DNA from 3 places in the Polymorphospora sp. NPDC051019 genome. Region 1 is predicted to be linked to each of the others. Evidence: riboswitches for the same ligand, from Rfam matches in the RefSeq annotation. Region 1 holds a riboswitch; each other region holds the start of a gene.

Region 1 (7,065 bases):
GTCGGTGCAGCAGGATGACCTGACTTCGGCTGTCGAGGTACCGGACGGGGAGCCGTTCGTGCTGCATCCGGGCGAGTTCGTGCTCGCGTCGACGCTCGAGGTGATCTCCCTCGGCGACCAGCTCGCCGGACGGTTGGAGGGCAAGTCGAGCCTCGGCCGGCTCGGCCTGCTGACGCATTCGACGGCCGGCTTCATCGATCCGGGCTTCTCCGGGCACGTGACGCTGGAGCTGTCCAACGTGGCCAACCTGCCGATCACGCTCTGGCCGGGGATGAAGATCGGCCAACTCTGCATCTTCCGGCTGTCGTCGCCAGCCGAGCACCCGTACGGGTCGGCGGTCTACGGTTCGCGCTACCAGGGGCAGCGTGGGCCGACGCCGAGCCGCTCGTGGCAGAACTGGCGGACCTGGCCGGTCCGCTGAGGCACGAAGGCAGCAAAAGGGGCGCCTCCCGTCGAGGGAGGCGCCCCTTTTGGCGTCGCCGTCACATCCTGGGGCGGCCGAAGCTGTGGATCGTGCCGTTGTCGTAGCGCTTCATCAGGACCGGTACGCCGGCCTGGGAGGCATGCACCAGCCAGCCGTTGCCGACGTACATGCCGACGTGGCTGAGGTCGGAGTTGTAGAAGACGAAGTCACCGGGGCGCAGCTCGGAGCGGCTGATCGAGGGCATCATCCGGCGCTGGGCGGCGGCGTTGTGCGGCAGTCGTACGCCGACCTTGCCCCAGGCGGCGAGCATCAGGCCGGAGCAGTCGTAGCCGTTCGGCCCGGAGGCGCCCCAGACGTAGGGCTTGCCGATCTGGGAGCAGGCGAACTTTGCGACCGTGCTGGCCGGCCCACCCGGGTACGTCGCCGGACAGGGCGCCGGACGCAGCGAGCCGAGGCCGCCGGAGGTGCCGTACGCCTTGAGCCGCAGCTCCTGGAGCTTCTTGATGTCCGCGTTGATCTGCTTGGTCTTGGCTGCCAGCTCGGCCTCGGTCGTGGTGAGCTGGGCGACGAGGGTGTCGAGCGGGCCCTTCTGCGCCGTGTACTGCGCCTTGAGGTCGACCACGCTCTGGATGTCGCGGGCCTGCCTGCGGGCGAACTGGTCGAGCAGTTCCAGCTGGTCGGCGAGGGTCTGCGGCGAGCCGTTGGTGAGAATCGAGTTCAACGCCGACGTGTTGCCGCCCTTGTAGGCGCGGGTCGCGAACTGACCGACGCGTTCCATGGCCAGGTCGACCTGGAGCTGAAGCGGGGCGATCTTCGCGGCGAGGGCGTCGGCCTGCTTCTTCTTCGTCGCCAGCTGCTCGCGGGTGGCGTTGTGTTGCTCGATCACCGGCTCGAGCTGGCTCCACGACTTGTCGATCTGGGCTTCGATCTCGGCGACGGTCGGCTCGGCCCGGGCGGGTACCGCTCCGAAGAGGACGATGGCGACACTGGCGACGGCGACGAAGACGGTTGTCCTGGTCAACCGGCGGAGACGTGGCAGGGCCGGCGGTCGGCCGGCGGTCGCCGGCCGGAAGAGTCGGCGCCACGGTGCATGATCAGCCACCGGGGTCGGTGCTCCTTCTCCTTACGGACCGCCTACCGGGTTAGCTGACGGGTTCGGGCGGGAGAGTTGCGCCCTACCGCAAGTCTGCGGATTCACCCCGGTTACTTCTGGGTCCCCGGCTCACGACCTTGTTGTGACTCGGCGGTGTCGAGTCGACGCCATCCCTGGTGGATGGCCGGATCCCGCTCGACGGTTCATCACATTAGGCAGCGTCGTTATCAATGCGCAACCACCGGACCTGTGAAATCCGTTGCGTGTCAAGCCTGTCGCAGTCAGTCAGGCATGAAAGTTTCCTACAGTACGCAGACATCGTCCGGAATCCATTGACGGGAGCGGCCACACGGACGAAGGTGACGACATAGATCAATCCGACTGGAGGTTCGATGCAGCGTCTCACCAAGCCGACGGGCAGGCGGATCCTGCTCAGCGTCGCGGTCGTCGGCGCCGCGACGCTCGTGCCGGTCAGCCCGGCACCCGCCGTGCCAGCCCCGACCGATACCAGACAGCAGCAGTACGCCGCCGCGTCCGCCGAGTACGGCGTACCGGAGAGCATCCTGCTCGGCGTGTCGTACCTGCAGTCGCGCTGGGACACCAACGCCGGCACGCCGAGCACGAGCGGCGGGTACGGCCCGATGCACCTCACCGACGCCGCGCACGTGGCGAGCCTGCCGGTACCCGGTCACCACGGCACCCACGAGGACCCGCGCGGCGACACCTCCCGCGAGGCGATCGAACTCGAACACCCCGCGCCGAACCCGCCGGACGAGGCGGCGCTGCGTACCCTCGGCACCGCCGCCGGACTGACCGGGGCCGGAGCCGAGGCGCTGCGTACCGACCCGGTGGTCAACATCCGCGGCGGCGCCGCGCTGCTCGCCGCGTACCAGCGGGAACTGGGTGCCCCGCAGGGTGCCGGCAGCGACCCGGCCGACTGGTACGGCGCGGTCGCGCGCTACTCCGGCGCCGACACCCGTGACGCGGCGGCCGCCTTCGCCGACGAGGTCTACTCGACGATCCGTACCGGCGCGACCCGGCGGACCGACGACGGCCAGCAGGTCAGTCTGGCCCGGCACGCCGGCCTCACCCCGGCGACGTCCTGGCTGGACCGGCTCGGCCTGCGCAAGCTGGCCCGCCCGGACGGGCTGGAGTGCCCGGACGACATCTCCTGCGAGTGGCTGCCGGCGCCGTACGAACTGCGCGGCGACGGAACGGTCCCGACCAGCTACGGCAACCACGACAAGGGCAACCGCCCGGCCCAGCAGAAGATCGAATACATCGTCATCCACGACGCCGAGGGCTACTTCGCCGGCACGACCCGGCTCGCCCAGGACAAGAACTGGGTGAGCTGGCACTACACGCTGCGCTCGGTCGACGGGCACATCGCCCAGCACCTGAAGGCCAAGGACGTCGGCTGGCACGCCGGCAACTGGTTCGTCAACGCCAAGGCGATCGGCCTGGAACACGAGGGCTTCGCCGCCCAGGGCACCTGGTACACCGAGGCGATGTACCGCACCTCCGCCAAGCTGGTGCGGCACCTGGCGCTGCGGCTCGGCATCCCGCTCGACCGGCAGCACATCATCGGGCACGACAACGTGCCCGGCACGCTCGCCAGCAACATGGGCAGCATGCACTGGGACCCGGGCCCGTACTGGAACTGGTCGCACTACTTCGACCTGCTGAAGGCGCCGTTCTGGAGCACCGGCACGCACCGTACCGGCCTGGTCACGATCGACCCGGACTTCGCGACGAACCGGCCGGCGTTCACCGGCTGCGAGGTCGCGGGCGTACCGTGCCCGTCGCGGGGGTCGTCGTCGGTGATCCTGCGCAGCGCGCCGAGCCCGGACGCGCCGCTCGTCAACGACCTGGCGAAGCGCCCCGACGGTACGCCGAACACGATGCACATCTCCGACCACGGAGCGCGGGCGTCGGCAGGGCAGACGTACGCGATCGCCGAGCGGCGCGGCGACTGGACGGCGATCTGGTATCTCGGGCAGAAGGCGTGGTTCCACAATCCGCCGTCGGCGCCGAACGGCAAGTGGTCGATCGGCCTGGTCGCCACCCCGAAGCCCGGCAAGGACACCATCCCGCTGTACGGCCGTGCCTACCCCGAGGCGGCGGCGTACCCGGCGGGGGTGCCCTACCAGACGATCTCCCCGTTGCAGTACACGATGAAGGCCGGCGAACGGTACGCCGTCGGTGACGTGCTGGGCAGCGAGTACTACCGGGCCAGCACGTACGAGGGCAACTCGCCCGGCGACTGGACGGTGATCCGCGGCGAGAAGACGTACGTGCAGATCCAGTTCGGACACCGGTTCATGTACGTGGACCGGGAGGACGTACAGATCCTCATGTCACCAGTCGGCGCTCCGCGCTGACCTACCCGTCTCCCATCGGCGCTCCGCGCTGACCCGTTCCAAAAGAATCGGCCCCCGCCGGGAGCGGGGGCCGATTCGTGGGAACAGGTGTCTATCCGGTTCCGACGCGCCGGAAGCCGACGACCGGCTTGCCCATCTGGTCGATGCTCGCCATCTGCACCGGTAGGCCGGCCCGGGGGGCGTGCACCGTGACCCCGTTGCCGAGATAGATGCCCACGTGGCTCAGGTCGCTACCGAAGAAGACCAGGTCTCCGGCTTTGGCATCGGCCCGGCTCACCGCGGTTCCACGGTTCCACTGCGCGCCGGTGTAGTGCGGCAGGGACACGCCGGCCCGGGCCCACGCGTACTGGGTCAGGCCGGAGCAGTCGAAGGAGTTCGGACCGGCCGCGCCCCACACGTACGGCTTGCCGATCTGGGCACAGGCGGTGGCCACGGCACGGTTCGGGTGGTTGGTCGGGCAGGTACCGATGCGGACCGGCGGGCCGATCGGGATGTTCATCTGGGCCTGCAGCCGCTCCAGGTTCTTGATCTCGGTGTCGATCTTCTTCTTCTTCGCCGCGAGATCGGCATCCTGCTTGCGCTGCTCGGTGATGACCGTCTCGAGGGTCATCTTCTCCGTCTCGTACTGCTCCTTCACGGTGACGACGCCGGCAACCTGCCGCTGCTCGTGGCGGGCCAGCATCCGGAGCATCGTCATCTGGTCGGCGAGGCTGTCCGGCGTGCCGACGGTGAGCAGCGCGTTGAGGCTCAACGACGGGCCGCCCTTGTACTGCCGGGTGGCGAGCAGGCCGATCCGCTCGGTCGCCATCTCGGTCTGCAACATCAGCGGCTGGATCTTCTTGTCGAGTTCGGCCGCCTTCTTCTCGTTGGCCTTCAACTCGACACGGACCTTGTTGTACTGCTCGATGATCGGTTCGAGTTCGTGCCACTTGTCGTTGATCTGCGCCTCGAGTTGGGCGGCGGTCGGCTGTGCCTGCGCCGGTATCCCGGGCAGCAGGGTCACGGCCAGCGCCGCGCTGAGGGCAAGGAGGACTCGCGCGCCGAGACGCGGCAATCGGTAACGGCTGGCCACCGGAGACCCCGACTCCTTAGTTGCGACCGCGGGCGCCTCTCGGGGGAAGAACGGAGGCCGACATCCACACACGGTCGGTGCCTCACCTTAGAGGTGTCTCCAAAGTGAATCAAGACGGCGCTCTGCCCTGACGCCTCCCTGGGCGCTCCCTGAACCCCGGCTGAGATCCGTTACAGGTACGTCAGTTGCCGGTCTTGGCCGGCGTGGTGTCGGGCTTGACCGAGCGCAGCAGGACGGTGGCGACGTCGACGACCTCGACGTTGTCCTCCTCGCCCTTGCCGGTCACCCCGTCGCCGAGCATCGTGTAGCAGAACGGGCAGCCGACCGCCACGGTCTTGGCCCCGGTGGACAGCGCCTCTTCGACCCGGTCGACGTTGATCCGCTTGCCGATCCGCTCTTCCATCCACATTCGAGCGCCGCCGGCTCCGCAGCAGAACGACCGCTCGGAGTTGCGCGGCATCTCGGTGAGCCCGCCGTCGACAGCGGACCCGAGCACCTCGCGCGGTGCGGCGAAGACCCGGTTGTGCCGACCGAGGTAGCACGGGTCGTGGTAGGTGACGCCGCCGTCGACCGGGGTGACCGGAGTCAGCTTGCCGCTGGCGACGAGGTGGGCGAGCAACTGCGTGTGGTGTACGACCTCGAACTTGCCGCCGAGTTCGCCGTACTCGTTGCCGAGGGTGTTGAAGCAGTGCGGGCAGGTCGCGACGATCTTCTTGACGCCGGCCTCGTTGAGGGTCTCGACGTTCTGCTGGGCCAGCATCTGGAAGACGAACTCGTTGCCGATCCGGCGGGCCGGGTCGCCGGAGCACGTCTCGCCCTCGCCGAGGATGGCGAAGTTGACGCCGGCCTCGTGCAGCAGGGTGGCGACCGCACGGGTGGTCCGCTTCGCCCTGTCCTCGAACGCCCCGGCGCAGCCGACCCAGAAGAGGTATTCGAAGTCTTCGACCTCGCCGACACGGGGCACCTCGAAGTCGAGGCCCTTGGTCCAGTCCTCACGGGTGTTCTGCGGGGCGCCCCACGGGTTGCCCTTGTTCTCCAGGTTGCGCAGCATCACGCCGGCTTCGGACGGGAAGGACGACTCGATCAGCACCTGGTAGCGGCGCATGTCGACGATGTGGTCGACGTGCTCGATGTCGACCGGGCACTGCTCGACACAGGCGCCACAGGTGGTGCAGGACCACAGCACGTCGGGGTCGATGACGCCGCCGTCCTCGGCCCCCCCGATCAGCGGGCGCTCCGCCTCGGCCAGCGCCAGTACGTCCAGGTGCGCGAGCTGGGCCGCGGTCGCCTTCTCCTCGCCGGTGAGGTCCTTGCCGCCGCCGGCGAGCAGGTAGGGCGCCTTGGCGTAGGCGTGGTCACGCAGGCTGAGCACCAGCAGCTTGGGCGAGAGCGGCTTGCCGGTGTTCCAGGCCGGGCACTGCGACTGGCAACGGCCGCACTCGGTGCAGGTGGTGAAGTCGAGCAGGCCCTTCCAGGTGAACTGCTCGACCTGGGCGACGCCGAACTGGTCCTTCTCCGGGTCGGCCTCCTCGAAGTCGAGCGGCTTGCCGTCGGACATCATCGGGCGCAGCGCGCCGAGCCCGGAGCCGGCGCTGCCGGGGTCGCGCTTGAAGAAGATGTTGAAGAAGGCCGAGAACCGGTGCCAGGCGACGCCCATGGTGACGTTCAGCGAGATCACGATCAGCCAGGTCATCGAGATGGCGATTTTGATCAGGGCGACGATGCTGAGGGCGGCCTCGGACGCCGGCAGCACCGACCCGAGGGCGTGCGACACCGGGGTGGCCCACACCGGGTAGTCGAAGTGGTCGGTGGCGACCTTGAACCCACGGATGAAAAAGCCGCAGATCAGGATCGTGAAGATGACCCATTCGACGAAGTAGGCCTGCCACATGGTGGAGCCGGTGAAGCGGGACAGCCCGCGGGCCCGGGTCGGACGGTTGATCAGTCGGATCACCATCAGGACCGCGATACCCACGAACCCGAGTACGCCGATCAGCTCGGTGAGCAGCCCGTACGGCAGCCAGCCGCTGAGCAGGGGCAGGCCAACCCTCGGGTTGACCACCTCGAAGTACGCCTCGAGCACCAGGGTCGACAG
Region 2 (7,065 bases), on a different contig from region 1:
CACGGCCGGCGGTTGCGGGTCGACGTGCGGCCGCACGAGGTGACGTACGCGCTGCGGGACGGCGACGACGACACCCGGCTGGAGTTGCGGCACCACGGTGAGGAGGTCACGGTGACCTGTGACGATCCGGTGACCCTGCCGATCCCGGCGGCTCCGCTGGCGGGGCCGCCGCCCCGCCAGCCGCCGGGGCGTGCCCCGGCCCGCCGGTCGGCGCTGGGCGAGCTGTGACGGATACGCCGGAGCCGGGTCGCGCAGGCGACCCGGCTCCGGCGTGAGTGTCCCTACAGCAGGGACAGGTGCACGTGGTTCGTGTGGTCGGTGTTCGGGTCGCCGTAGGCGCCGCTGTACGACTTCCAGCCGATCGCCGGTAGCCAGACCTGTTTGAACCAGATGACGTAGAGGATGCCGAGCCGGTCGGCGTTGCGGACCAGGAACGCGGCCAGGTTGTTGCCGTACAACCTGTTCTCACCCTGCGCGACGCCGCCGAAGCCCTTCTTCTGGGAAGAGAAGTCGCAGGCGCGTCCCTTGGGGTGCTCGTACGGCCCACCGGGGCGGTAGCAGGAGACGTACCAGTTGAACCCGGCCTTCTGGGTCTCCTTGAGCGCGTGCAGGGTACGCGCGGTGATGCATCCCGAGGTCGTCGGGTCGTTCTGGTTGCACGACTGTGCCGGCCACGATCCGTCGCGGTTGCGCGGGGCCTGCGCGGCGATCGGCGAGGTCGCGTTGACGAACCCGCCGGTCGAGGCGCCGCCGGCCAGCCGGAGCGCCTTCTCGGTCTCGGCCTTTTTCTTCGCCATGACCTCGAGTTGCTGCTGCTCCTCGGTGACGGCCTGGTCGATCGCGGCCTTGGCCCGGTTGGCCTGGTCGAGCGCGGCGTTGAGTTCGCGCATCTTCCGGTTGTCGTGCTGGGCGAGGGCGTCGAGGCTCTCGGCGCGGTCGAGGAAGTCCTCGGGCGACGCGCTGTTGAGCAGCATCATCATCGGCCCGATACGGCCCATCCGGTAGGCGTTGGCCGCCACCTGGCCGATCTCGGGCTGGAGCACCTCGATCTGCTTTTCGACCTTCTGTAGTTCGAGGGTGAGCTGCAGCTGGCGCTTGCGTGAGTTGTCGACCGCCGTCTTCGCCTCGACGTAGCCACGACTGGTGGCTTCCATCACGTCGCGCAGCAACGGGTTCTCACCCTCGTCGCCGGGCGTCGTCGGTGCGGAAGTTGGCTCGGCGTGTGCCGTGCCGGGGGCGACCGCCAAGCCGATGAGCACGGCTACGGCGGTCACGAGCGTGACGGGCAGCGACTGCCGCCGACGCTGGAATGACGTCATCTACCGTTCCTCCCATCTGCCGCCGACCGGGTTAGCTGACGGGTTCGGGACGGAAGGATCCCTACCGCTGGCGCGGATTCACCCCGGGACACCTGGTTCCCCGGCTCGCCTCGCGGCGATTGGGCGGCGGTCACCACCGGCGCCGATGGGCGCCGCCGGGCGGAGACCGCGGGCCAGCCTACCGGATGGTTCGGGTCCGTCGCTCCGGAACCACCGAGCCACTACCAGGGCGGATGCGTTACAGGACAACGACTTTCGGTGATGTCTGCTGGTCGGTCGAGCCGGCCGCCGGCGGCTGCCGGGCGGTGACTTGCCAGCTTGCTGACAGGTTCCACATGGCCGGCGCCCAGCGGCACGACTCATGGTGAATCCCGGTAAACCGTCCAACCGTTACCAATCGGAGGAAAGTGATCATGCAGATCGTCCCCAGGAAGGCGGCACTCGTCGGCCTCGGTGCGGCCGGGGTGCTCGCTCTGGCGGTGGCCGTACCGACCGTGGCCCTCGCCGAGGATCCGACACCCGCGCCGTCGACGTCGTCCTCCAGCGCGCCGTCCCGGACGGAGCAGCACGAGGAACGGCGGGCCGAGCACAACCGGCAGCTCGCCGAGGGGCTGGCCGCCGAACTCGGCGTCGACGTGGAGAAGGTCAGCGCCGCGCTGGAGAAGGTGCAGGGTGACCTGCGCACCGGGGCCGAGCAGGAGCGGCAGGCGAAGCTCAAGGAGCGGCTCGACGCGGCGGTCGAGGAAGGCAAGCTGACCCGGGAGCAGGCCGACGCGATCATCGCGGGCGCCGAGGCCGGCGTGTTCGGGGGCAAGGGCGGCGGGTTCGGGCCGGGGCCGGGACGCGGCGGACGCTGACCGGAGCCCGGCACCCACCGGATCGCGGGCCGGCGGCGGACCTGTCCGCCGCCGGCCCGCGCGGTCTCAGCAGTAGAGGTTGTTGCCGGGCGTGGTGCCGAGGATCTGGACGAACCGCTGGTAGGCGTTCACCCGACTCTGCACCGTGGCCGGGTTGCGGCCGTTGCACTCCAGCGCGCCGTTGATGCTGCGGATCGTCTCGCCGAAACCGATCCCGTTGACCATCGCGTGGTGCGGGGTCATCGTGCCCGGACCCGACTGGGTGTTCCAGTACCACAGCGCCGTCTTCCAGGCCACGGCCGCGTCGTTCTGCACCAGCCACGGGTTGGTGAGCAGCGGCAGGCCGAGCGCGTCGCCGGCCGCCTTGTAGTTGAAGTTCCAGCTCAACTGCACGGGGCCGCGGCCGTAGTAGGCGGCCTGGCCGGCCGGGCAGCCGTACGGCTGGCTGGTGTCGCAGTAGTGCGGGTAGTTGGCCTGGTTCTGCTCGACGATGTGGACCAGGCCGCCGGTCTCGTGGTTGACGTTGGCCAGGAAGGCCGCCGCCTCGCGCCGCCGGGTGGTCTCGTCACCGGTCTTGGCGAAGCCCGGGTACGCGCTCAGCGCGGCGGTCAGCCCGCTGTAGGTGTAGAAGCCGTTCCGGCTCGGGAACATCTGGTTGAACTGCGCCTGGCTGACCACGAAGCCAGTGTTGCCGCCCGGCGGGGTGGTGGGCGGCTGCCCGCTGCAGGAGTAGGGCTCCCAGTACCAGGTGCTGATGATCGGGTCGTACCCCGGGTTCTCGTGCTTGGCCCGGTAGTACTGGCCATTGGTGTAGCGGACGATCGAGCCGGCCGGGTACCACTGGCCGGCGACCCAGGCGGGATGGTTGCAGTTGGTGCCCGGCGGCGGCTGGGTGCCGCCTCCGCAGGTGCCCTGGTCGGCCCAGACGCCGGAGCCACCGGTGCTGGGCGCCTCGCCCTGCGTCCACCACTTGGCCTGCCAGTTACGGCCGTTGTGGGAGGCGGTCATGCCCCCGGTGTAGACCGCCGAGGAGTTCCAGGCGGTCGCGCAGGTCGCGGCGGACGCGGACGACATCGGTACGACGACGGCCAGGGCGACCGCGACCGCGAGTGCGGCCAGCGACGCGATCGTGCGTTTTCTGGACACCTAATCACTCTCCTCGTTACAGCAGACGTAGACAGCCATCTTTTAATAAACTTTACTAACCTATTCCGTCGATCAGCGCAAGGGATCGAGCCCCGGACATACGCGGGGCGCACGACGGCACCGGTCGAGGTCATCCGGCGGGAAGACGCCACCGGGTCACGCCGCACGGCCGGTCGCGGGGCGAACCGGATGGACCGACCGAGCTACCCAACGGCCAAAATGATCTAGATGAATACTCTTCGCCGCACGGTGCCCAATACGGTCGAACGACCCCGAGCACGAGGAGCCACCCGTGTCACCGCTGGTCAAAGGAGCCAGCACAGCGCTCACGTCGACCCGGGCACGGCTCGTGCCGAGCTGGACCGCCGGCGCCGACGTGGACGCGTCCGCGCTCCTGGTGACCGCGGCCGGCAGGGTCCGCGGCGACAAGGACCTCGGGTTCTACGACCAGCAGCACCACCCGAGCGGCGCGGCCGTCCACCCCGGAAAGCGGACCGGTCCGGCCGGTCCGCTCAACGGCTACAGGTGAGGCGTCAGCGCCAGCCCACGTCGATCCGGTCGCCGCGCTCGTCGAAGAAGTGCAGGGCGTCCAGGCGTACCGAGATCGCCAGCGGATGGCCCGCCGACACCCCCGGGTACGGCGCCAGCCGTACGGCCAGTTCCGCCGGCCGCCGGTGGTGCCGGCCGGGGTCGCTGAGCACACTGGTCCGGCCGCCGGCCTGCCGCTGCCGCGGGATCGAGCGGCCGGCGTCCGCGCCGCGCCCGGTCAGCCGCTGGACGGCATTACCGAGCCGCTTGATCGGCCCCGGCTCGGCGGCCTGGCCGGGGACCGCGCCGCTGATGTCGTCGACGACCACGGCGGTCGCCCCGATGTCGAGGTAGGCCAGCGACTCGTGTCCGTGGTGCTCCAGGTAGCGGATCCGGCCCTGGAGCACGTCGCCCTGGGTGTCGGGTGCGACCGGGGTCAGCGCCTCGGCCCGCATCCCGACCACGATCCGCTCACCGTGGTAGTGCGCGACGGCCCGCGCCCGGATGTCGTCCCACGGCAGGTAGAGCGCCTGGTCACCGAGGTTGAGCGTGACGTAGCGGTCCAGGTGCACGTAGACCGACGCCTCGAGCAGGTTCATCCGGGGGCTGCCGAGGAAGGCGGCGACGTAGAGGGTCGCCGGCCGCCCGTAGACCTGGGTGGGGGTGCCGACGTCCTGGAGCACCCCCTTACGCATGATCGCCACCCGGTCGGCCATGGTCAGCGCCTCGGCCTGGTCGTGGGTGACGTAGATGGTGCTGACCTTCAGCTCGCGCACCAGCCCGGAGATCTCGGCCCGCAGCTCCGCCCGCAGACCGCTGTCCAGGTTGGACAGCGGTTCGTCCATCAGGAACAGTCCGGGGCGGCGTACGATCGCGCGCCCCATCGCGACCCGCTGACGCTGGCCACCGGAGAGCTGGTTCGGTTTACGGCCGAGCACGTCGCCGATGCCGAGGGCGCTGGCGACGTCGGCCACCCGCTCACCGCGCGGAGCGGGCTCCACCCCGGACAGCCGCAGCGGGAAGGCGATGTTGTCGCCGACCGTCATGTGCGGATAGAGGGCGAAGTCCTGGAAGACCATGGCGATCCGGCGGTCGCGAGGTGGCAGGTCGTTGGCCAGCTCACCGTCGAGCAGGATGGCCCCCGAACTCGGGTCCTCCAGCCCGGCGACCATCCGCAGCACGGTGGACTTGCCGCAGCCCGACGGGCCGAGCAGCACCATGAACTCGCCGTCGTTAACGTCCAGATTGACGTTGTCGACCGCGATCGTGCCGTCGTGGAACACCTTTGTGACGTCTTTGAGCGCGACGGTTGTCACCGCCACCTCCCCAAGCCTCGATGCCGGCCTCCGAATGACTGTGACGAGCGTCATCAGGTCCGACTATCGGGTAAACGTTCCATGTTCGTCGTGTGACAGGCCAGTTACCTGGGTTGCTTGACCTTCAGGAGCCGCGATCCGCCGGGTCCTTCGACGACGGCCGAGGCGTATCCGTCGGCCCAGCCGTAGCTGCCGTCCGGGTCGAATATCCAGTCCACGCCGTACGCGACCAGCAGCTCACGGCGGCGCGGCTCGGGGGTCCCGGGGTCCACCAGCTCGGCCTGTTCCGCCCGGCGGCGCTCCTCGTCGTCGAGCAACGGGTCGGGCCAGGGCGGTGCCACCGACCGGATCTCGTACGCCAGCAGGGCCCGGCCGACGGACACGTTCCCGGTCAGCACCACGGCACCGGGTTCGACCGCCCGGCCCACCCAGCCGAGATCGGGCCGGTTGGTGACCCCGTGCGCCGCCCGCCGGGGCGCGCTGAGCTGGTCGGCGGGCAGCACGAGCAGCAGGTTGCCGTACTGGGTGGCGAATCCGGCCAGGCAGGCGACCGCGGCGACCGCCGCCCACAGCCCGGCCGGCAGCCGGGCGCCGTTTCCGGGCCGCCGAGGTGCCGAGCCGCCCGAGCCGGTTCCGACCTTCTCCGCATCGCCCGGCGGCTGTCCGGCGACCAGTCGCCGACCGAACGCCGTGGCCACGGCCATGGCGAGTTCGACCGCGGCGGCGACCTGGAGGCCGAGCAGCAAGACCGGCCACACCCGGCCGAGCGCGTACGCACCGATGAGCCAGCCGGCGAGCACCACCGCACCGGACAACCCACAGAGCAGCACCAGCGGGTCGAGCCGGTCCCGGCGCAGCCGCAGCACCAGGGCCGGCACTCCGACGAGGAACGCCAGCCCGTAGCGGCCGGCCACGTCGAGGTAGAGCGTCTCGTGGATGGCGTTCAGGTCGGATGCCGACGAGGCGATGGCGGTGACCCGGAAGTAGGGCCAGCCGAAGACCGGCAGCAAAGCGGCGGCGGCACCGACCAGCACGCCGAGCGGGCGGGCCCGGACGAGCCAGATCGCCCGCCCCGCGACAAGGGCTACCACGCCGATCGCCGTGTTGACCGCGGTGAACGGGTGGATCAGGATCACCAGGCCGCCGAGCAGGCCGGCGCCGAGCCAGCGCGACCATGACGGCGTACGCAGCGCGCCGGCCACCGCGACCCAGCAGAGCAGCATCAGACCGAACGCGAGCGTGCTGGGGTACGGCAGGATGAGCACCAGCCCGCGCAGGGCCGGAAAGCCGCCCCACTGGGGGACGGCCGGCCCCCACAGCAGCGGCACGAACAGCAGTGCCAGCACCGGCGCCCACCGGTTGGCGGTGAACACGCGGACGAAGCACCACAGGCCGTAGAGCAGCAGGGCCAGGTTGACCGGGGCGGCGGCGCTGACCACGGTCGCCGGCCCGAGCCCGGTCACCTTGGCGATCACGGCGAGCAGCAGCGGGTACGGCGTGAAATAGGGGCTGGGCGCGGCAGCCTCGACCATCGGATCGGCCGGGTGCCACAGGTCGTCCCGCAGCCGGCCGACCACGGCCGCGTGCAGCCCGAAGTCGGCACCCCACGGCTGACGTACGACCAGCGCGACCGCGAACAGCACGGCGAGCGTCGACAGGACGAGGTAGAGCAACGGGGCGCGGCCGGGTCGGGACGGCGGGACGGGATCGGGGGCTGGCCCGGCGCCGGTCTCAGGAACGGAGCCGCCGGTCACCGCCCCGGATCCACCGCCCGCCACCCGCACGCAAGGCTCTCCTTCTCCCGGGCATGGCCGGTGGCCTCAGATCTGCGCGAGCGGTGCCTCCGAGTCGCCGGTCATCCCGGCGGACCGCTGGACCTGGCCGGGCGGCACGGGTGCC
Region 3 (7,065 bases), on a different contig from region 1:
TCAACGCGTTCTCGACCGCCGTCATGGTGCGGCTCGGCCGGGTCTACTCCAACCTGATGATCGACATGGTGGCCACCAACGCCAAGCTCCGGGGCCGGATGATCTCCATCCTGATCGAGGCGACCGGCTGCACCGAGGACGTGGCGGAGCAGGCCCTCACCGAGGCCGACGGGGACCTGAAGGCCGCCCTGGTGTCGCTGGTGTCCGGCGCCGGCGTCGAGGATGCCCGGGCCGCCCTGGCTCGCTCCGCGCACCGGGTACGCGACGCCCTCGCCCTGCTCGCCTCCTGACCGATTCCCGACTGATTTCGGTCTGATTTCCGCCCCGGACGGCGTCCTGTCCGGCGCATGTCAACCCGCTGTTCTCTGCCGTCTGCGACGTTCGTCACGGCGGGAAGCGATGATCCTGCCCGATTGTTCCTTCCATGGCGGGGTACTCCAAAAGCGTGGTGAACCGGAAGCGGTAATCGAACGTGTAGCTGAGGTGACGAGGATCGCAGCCCTCCCGGTGACCAGGGTCGCAGCGCCGGCCAGTCGGTCGGTGTTGTCGTTGACCGGGGTCGCGAAGGTGGATCGCCATGCATGCGGAAGTGCCCGGCTCCGAATCGCCCTGAACGGCGACGCTGACAGCAAACGTCAATCGCGCTCTCAGCAAATCTTCAGGCGTTCGTGACACTTTCCAATGACGAGACGGAATCGCCGACACGTCTCATCTGTTGTGTAGGTGTCAGGACGACAGGGCACAGCAGAGGTTACGGGGGAGGGCTGATGAACGTGGAGACCAGAGGCAAGAGGGCAATCGGGGCAGACGAGGGGACCGTGGGCAACGTGGAGAAGAAGATGGTCATGCGGACCGACGAGGTTGCCGAAGAACGCGACCTGGTCGGCGTCTACCTGCACGAGATCTCCCGGACGCCGCTGCTCGACGCGGCCACCGAGGTCAACCTCTCCAAGTCGATCGAGGCCGGCCTCTACGCGGAGCACCTGCTCGAGACCGACCGGGTGCCGGACGGGGTCGACCGCGAGGAACTGGAGCGGCTCGTCGCCGACGGCGAGCGCGCCAAGGACCTGTTCATCCGGGCCAACCTCCGGCTGGTCGTGTCGATCGCCCGGCGCTACGTGCGGTCCGGCATGCCGATGCTCGACCTCATCCAGGAAGGCAACACCGGCCTGGTCCGCGCCGTCGAGAAGTTCGACTACGAGCGCGGCTTCAAGTTCTCCACCTACGCGACGTGGTGGATCCGCCAGGCGATCAGCCGGGCCATCGCCCAGCAGGAGCGCACCGTGCGCCTGCCGGTGCACCTGGTCGAGGACGTCAACCGGATGCGTAACGTCGCCCGGCAGCTCACCCGTGAGCTGGGATCCGACCCGGAGCCGGAGCAGATCGCGGCGGCGCTCGGCGTTCCGGTCGAGCGGGTCCACGAACTCGTCCGCTGGTCGCAGGACACCGTCTCGCTGGACACCCCGGTCGGTGACGACGGCGACACCAACCTCGGCGACCTGGTCGCCGACAGCGACGCCCCGTCGCCCGAGGAGGTCGTGCTGACCGCCCTGGAGCGCCAGCGCATCGAGGGCCTGCTCAACCACCTCGACGACCGGTCGGCCGGCATCATGCGGGCCAGGTACGGCCTGGAGGACGGCCGCGAGCACTCGCTCACCGAGGTGGCGTCGCGGTTCTCGCTCTCCCGGGAGCGGATCCGCCAGCTGGAGATCCAGGCGCTCGGCCGCCTGCGCGAGCTGGCCCGGGCCGAGGGCCTGCAAGCGGCGTAACAGATCCGGCCACCCCGTACGGTCAAGCGGCCGGCACTCCCCGCGGGGAGTGCCGGCCGCTTCGTGCGTTCAGCCCACCGCCGCCGGGGCGGGGTCGGGCAGCCAGCCCAGCCCGACCCGGGCCAGGTACGCCCACCAGCCGGTGTGGCGTCCGTAGCGGCCCCGGATCTCGGCGGCCGACGGCGGCGGATCACCGTAGACCGCCCGGGCGACCAGCTCGAACTGGGCCATCTCCAGCGGTGCGTCGTCGGGCCGGCCGAGCACCCGCAACAGCAGCGAATGAGCGGTGAACGGGCCGACGCCCGCGACGCCGAGCAGGGCCGCGCGGACCTCGTCGTAGGGGGCGGTGTGCAGCCACTCCTCGTCGAGGGCGGCGATCCCCTCGACGACGCCCCGCAGGCGCTCGGTGCGCTGCCGGTGGCCGGTGTAGCCGGTCAGCTCGTCGTCGGTCAGCCGGGCGATGGTCGCCAGCGAAGGGAACGCGGTGTAGGCGGTGCCGTCGAGCCGGACGGTCGTGCCCAGGTCGGCCATCAGGCGCCGTTTGCGGGCCGCGGCGAACCACTGCGTGCTGCGCTGGGTGAGCGTGAAGTAGACCGCGCCCTCGGCGAGTGACGCGAACCGGACCTGGTGCAGGCCGCGAAGCACCGGCAGCAGCGGGGCCATGGCCGGGTCGGTGTCGGCGGCGGCCAGCAGCGGCGCCGGATCGTCCGCCAGGCTGAACCAGCGGGCGACCAGCCGCTCGACGGCGCACAGGTCGGCCGGCGCCAGCGGGATGTCGGCGAAGACGGTCAGGGTGACACCGGGCGGGCCGGCGGCCGCGGCGACCTCGACCACGACCGCCCGGTCGGGACGGCCGGCGGGAGCGGGGAGCAGCAACGCCTTGCGGACCGCGTCGCCGGTGCGGCGATGGTCGCCGGCGCCCGGGCCGAAGCCGTCGAGGGCACGCAGGCTCAGGTCGAACGAGAACGGGGGCAGAGCAGGCAGAACGGTCCGATGGACCGCGGGGAGGTCTGTCATGCCGGCCAGCATGGGGCGGTCCTACGACAATCGCCGTTCAAGATCGCCGTTTCGGCGCCGAATGTGCAGTCGACTGCGTTATCGGCGCCGAAACGGCGATCTTGCGGTGTTCGCGATCCGGTCACCGGACCGCCCGACGGTCCCCGCGTGCGACTGGCACGGCGGGGCCGCCGGGCGGCAGGAGTGGTCTAGCGCACCCGGCCGTAGCCGTACGGGGGCATCATGTCGACGCTGGAGATCTTGACGCTCTCGCCGAAGGTCGGTGCGTGGATCACCTTGCCGCTGCCGACGAAGATGCCCACGTGGCCGAGGTTGCTGTAGAAGACCAGGTCACCCGGCTGGAGCGCGCTCCGGCTGATCTTCGCCACCCGGTCCCACTGCATGGCCGCGTTGTGGGGCAGCGACTTGCCGGCCGCCCGCCACGCCGCCAGCGTCAGACCCGAGCAGTCGTAGCCGTTCGGGCCGGAGGCCGCCCACACGTACGGCTTGCCGATCGCGCCGTACGCGAACCGGACCGCGACACCGGCCTGCCCGGAGACCGCCGGGATGCTGCCGGTGTAGGAGCTGCCCGGGTTGGTGGCCGCGCCGTACGCCCGCTCCCGCATCTCGTACAGCTTCTTGAGGTCGGCCTCGATCTTCTTCTTGCCGGCCTGGAGTTCCTTGGCCTGGGCGGTCTCGCGGGCCAGGGTGGCGTCGAGCCGTGCCTGCTCGTCCAGGTATTCGCGCTGGGTCGCGGTGAACCCGCTCACCTGCGACTGGCGTTCGCGGGCGAGCTGTTCCAGGGTGCCCAGGCGGTCGACGAGCGACCCGTTCTCGCTCGCGGTGAGGATCGCCTGGATGGTGTCCAGGCCGCCCGACTTGTAGGCCCGGGCGGCGATCGTGCCGACCTCGACCTCGGTCTGGGCCAACTGCTCCTGCAGCGGTCCGAGCTTGGCCTCCACCGCGGTCTTGGCCGCCTTGGTTGCCTTGATCTCCTCGTTGAGTTTGTTGTAGGACTCGACGACCTTCTCCAGCTCGGTCGACGACTTGTTGATCCGCTGCGTCAGCTCGCTGACCGACGGTTCGGCGGCGGCACCCGTGGCGGGTACGACGAGGCCGATGGTGATGCCGGTCAGGACGACGGCGCGCAGCAGCATCCGGGCGGGCGACAATACAGGCAGAGCCTTTCTTCCCCGGGTCACGCCCGATCGACGTGATCCAGCCGCCTACCGGGTTAGCTGACGGATTCGGGCGGGAAGATCGCCCTACCACGAAACGTGGATTCACCCCTTGGTGCCGGTGGGTTCCCGGTTCACCGGTCCGGTCGACTGCGCAGCGTGATCGGATGTCGACAATGGATGACCGGTGATTCGGCGGCGCCGGGCCGGCGCCTCCCGAGGGGGTTGGCTGACGACCGGACCAGCGGCTCCAACCTAGTCGTGGTCCGGATCAACCGAAAGAGGGCGGCTGCGTGATGTGGAGCGAAGTTGCCTGGTCGGGGCGCGATGTGCTTACTGTCCGTTGTTGTCGCTGTGCGCTGCGTCGATTGCCGGCTCGATCGGGATCGCGGATGGACCGCGCGGCGGACGCTGCGATCAAAAGTCGATCTTGCCAAGATTGATTGTTGTTTGAGGCTATTTGTCGCTCTTGGCGGTATCAATCGGATCAAATGTGTGCAATGTGGTGGCTATGGGTGTCCAGGGGGCCACCTGCCGCCTGTAAAAGTGCCAGGTTGCACATTGCCCCCCTTCTCTTTTGGCGCGCGGGTCCACACAATGGTGTTAGGCCGTAAAGGTTTCGCGGAACCGGCGCCGCAACGAGAAGGCGATCGGCACCTGACTGCCATCAGATGCCGATCTTTCGAACCGCATGTGGATCTTTCGGGACACGTGCCGACCTCAGAACACTGGCGATTTCGATCTACGTCGATTTTGATCTACGTCGCTCTCGATCTGCGTCGCCGACCCGCGTCACGAGCCCTTGGAGGCATCTCGTGAATGCTACCCGCCAACCCACCCGCCCAACAGAGGCCATGTCCGGAAAGCCCGAATGGGTAACCCGCCGGACACCTGCCACGATCTACCGCCAGCCCGGTCTCTACATCACGACGGAGTGGTTCGTGATCGGCAAACGGCGCTACCCGATCTGGGAGTTGACCAACCTGCGGACCGGGCGTGGCCGACGGGATCCACTCATCGTCCGGTCGATGCTGGTCACCGCGGCGGTGGTCGCCGGAATCGGAGTCACCCTCGGCTTCGTCCGCGAACTCCACACCATCAGCCCCGCCACCTACCTGGCCCTCGGCGCCGCCGCCATGGTGCCCATGCTGACCGCCGCCGTCGGATACCGGCTGCGGCCCAGGCCGTACGAGCTGTGGGCCGACATCCGCGGCCGGGCCGTCATGGTCTTCAGCACCGACCAGGAACGGGTGTACGGACAGGTCTCCCGGGCGTTGCTCCGGGCCAAGGAAGCCGCCCGGTACGGCGGCATCGCCGACCCGCTGGCCGCCGCCGGCCAGTGGCCGACCGTACGCTGACCGCACCACGACGCGGACGGATCCCTGCCGGATCCGTCCGCGTCCGCGTGTCCGGCCCACCCCGGGCTCAGCCGAGGTCGTCGGCGATCCGCGCGATGCGCGCGAGCGACGCCGCCGGCTCCAGCGACATGCCCTGGAGGGTCCGGAAGGCAGCCACGTAGGGCTCCACCGTGTCCGACGTGTCGGTCAGGTCCTGCGACAGTGGACTGCCGACGAAGACCACGTCGGTGTCACCCGTACCCGGGAACCGGACGACGATGAACGGGGCGCGTACCGCGTAGTCCGGCACCTGGAACGGCAGCACCTGGATCGTGATGTTGGACCTGCGGCCGGCCTCGACGAGATGCCGCAACTGCTCGCGCAGGCAGGGCGCCCCGCCGGTCTGCCGGTGCAGCACCGACTCGTCGAGTACGACCTCGATGGACGGCGGGTCGGCCCGGTCCAGCACCTCGTGCCGGCGGCGTGCCCGTACGTCGTCGACGATGTCGAGATCGAACGGCTCCACCGCGAAGCGCAACGAGGCGACGGTGCTGGCCCGCGCGTACGCGTCGGTCTGCAACAGCCCCGGAATCCCGACCGACTGGAAGACCAGCAGGCTCGACGCCTCGACCTCGAGCCCGATGTACGACAGGTACGGCGCCGGCAGCCCGTCGCGGTATCGCGACCACCAGGCCCGGCGACGGGAGACCCGGGCCAGGGCGACCAGCTCCGCGACCTGCTCGGAGTCGGTCAGCCGGTAGTGGCTGATCAGCGCCTTCACGTCGTTGGTGGAGACGGAGACGGCGCCGGCCTCGATCCGGATCACCTTGGACAGCGACCAGTCCATGGCGTCGGCGACCTGTTCCTGGGTGAGGCCGGCACCCTCCCGGGCCGCCCGCAGTGCCGAGCGCAGTCGCCGGCGTCCGATCGTCGCTCCGTGTAGCGCGGTCATCGGTGGCCTCCTCACCGAACCGGAGCCGGGGATCGTCAGCCGATCTGGCGGGCGATCCGGTCGATCGTGGCGATCGACTCGTCGCGCCCGAGGGACATCTCCCGGAGCCGCTGGAACGTCTGTTGGTAGGGCGCCACGAGGTCGGGCCGGTCGACGATGTCCTGGGCCAGCACGCCCTCGAGGTAGACGACCGGAGCGTCGTCGGAGCCGGGAAAGTCCAGCACGATGAACGATCCCTGACTGGCGTACGTGCCCGCGGTGAAGGGCAGCACCTGGATGCTCATGCTGGGTTCGCTGCCCATCGCGACCAGATGCCGCAGCTGCTCGCGGATGCAGGCCGGCCCGCCGGTCTGCCGGTGCAGCACCGCCTCGTCGAGCACGACGTTCACCTGTGGCGGCTCGGGGCGGCTGAGCATCTCGCGTTGGCGGCGCATCCGGACCGCCACCCTCGTTTCGATCTCGCTTTCGTCGATCGGGAAGACGGTCGAGGTCGTGGCGGCCGCGGCGACGGTCGCCCGTGCGTATCCCTCGGTCTGCAGCAGTCCGGGGATGCCGGAGGACTGGAAGAACGAGAGGGTGGACGCCTCGAGTTCCAGCCCGATGTAGGCGATGAAGGGGGCGGGCAGGGTTTCCTTGTACTGCGACCACCAGGTCCGCCGGCGGGCGACCCTGGCCAGTTCCAGCAGTTCCGAGACCTGCTCGGGATCGGTCAGCCGGTAGTGGCTCAACAGCGCCTTGAGGTCGTTGGTCGAGATCGACACGGTCCCGGCCTCGATCCGGATCAGCTTGGACAGCGACCAGTCCATCGCGCCGATGACCTGTTCCTGGGTGTA

Evidence for each region. A riboswitch is a leader RNA that binds a small molecule or an ion and turns the genes downstream of it on or off. The one in region 1 is predicted to bind cyclic di-AMP.
Region 2: another riboswitch for cyclic di-AMP. It lies ahead of AB0M79_RS17805 (hypothetical protein); the one in region 1 lies ahead of AB0M79_RS15115 (NlpC/P60 family protein).
Region 3: another riboswitch for cyclic di-AMP. It lies ahead of AB0M79_RS33115 (NlpC/P60 family protein); the one in region 1 lies ahead of AB0M79_RS15115 (NlpC/P60 family protein).

The regions. Positions count from the first base shown of each region.
Region 1 covers NZ_JBFBCH010000007.1:59,677-66,741, forward strand. The annotation lists gene dcd (dCTP deaminase) at 1-421, shown strand, start outside; gene AB0M79_RS15115 (NlpC/P60 family protein) at 483-1,526, opposite strand; cyclic di-AMP (ydaO/yuaA leader) riboswitch at 1,542-1,680, opposite strand; gene AB0M79_RS15120 (peptidoglycan recognition family protein) at 1,910-3,898, shown strand; gene AB0M79_RS15125 (NlpC/P60 family protein) at 3,990-4,970, opposite strand; gene AB0M79_RS15130 ((Fe-S)-binding protein) at 5,152-7,065, opposite strand, start outside.
Region 2 covers NZ_JBFBCH010000009.1:55,264-62,328, forward strand. The annotation lists gene AB0M79_RS17800 (glycoside hydrolase family 65 protein) at 1-228, shown strand, start outside; gene AB0M79_RS17805 (hypothetical protein) at 282-1,319, opposite strand; cyclic di-AMP (ydaO/yuaA leader) riboswitch at 1,324-1,455, opposite strand; gene AB0M79_RS17810 (hypothetical protein) at 1,733-2,176, shown strand; gene AB0M79_RS17815 (glycoside hydrolase family 19 protein) at 2,243-3,322, opposite strand; gene AB0M79_RS17820 (TerD family protein) at 3,615-3,851, shown strand; gene AB0M79_RS17825 (ABC transporter ATP-binding protein) at 3,856-5,166, opposite strand; gene AB0M79_RS17830 (hypothetical protein) at 5,271-6,950, opposite strand; gene AB0M79_RS17835 (glycosyltransferase) at 6,987-7,065, opposite strand, start outside.
Region 3 covers NZ_JBFBCH010000030.1:25,368-32,432, reverse strand. The annotation lists gene murQ (N-acetylmuramic acid 6-phosphate etherase) at 1-290, shown strand, start outside; gene AB0M79_RS33125 (sigma-70 family RNA polymerase sigma factor) at 768-1,769, shown strand; gene AB0M79_RS33120 (hypothetical protein) at 1,839-2,786, opposite strand; gene AB0M79_RS33115 (NlpC/P60 family protein) at 2,975-3,922, opposite strand; cyclic di-AMP (ydaO/yuaA leader) riboswitch at 3,974-4,113, opposite strand; gene AB0M79_RS33110 (DUF6232 family protein) at 4,615-5,301, shown strand; gene AB0M79_RS33105 (helix-turn-helix transcriptional regulator) at 5,369-6,232, opposite strand; gene AB0M79_RS33100 (helix-turn-helix transcriptional regulator) at 6,268-7,065, opposite strand, start outside.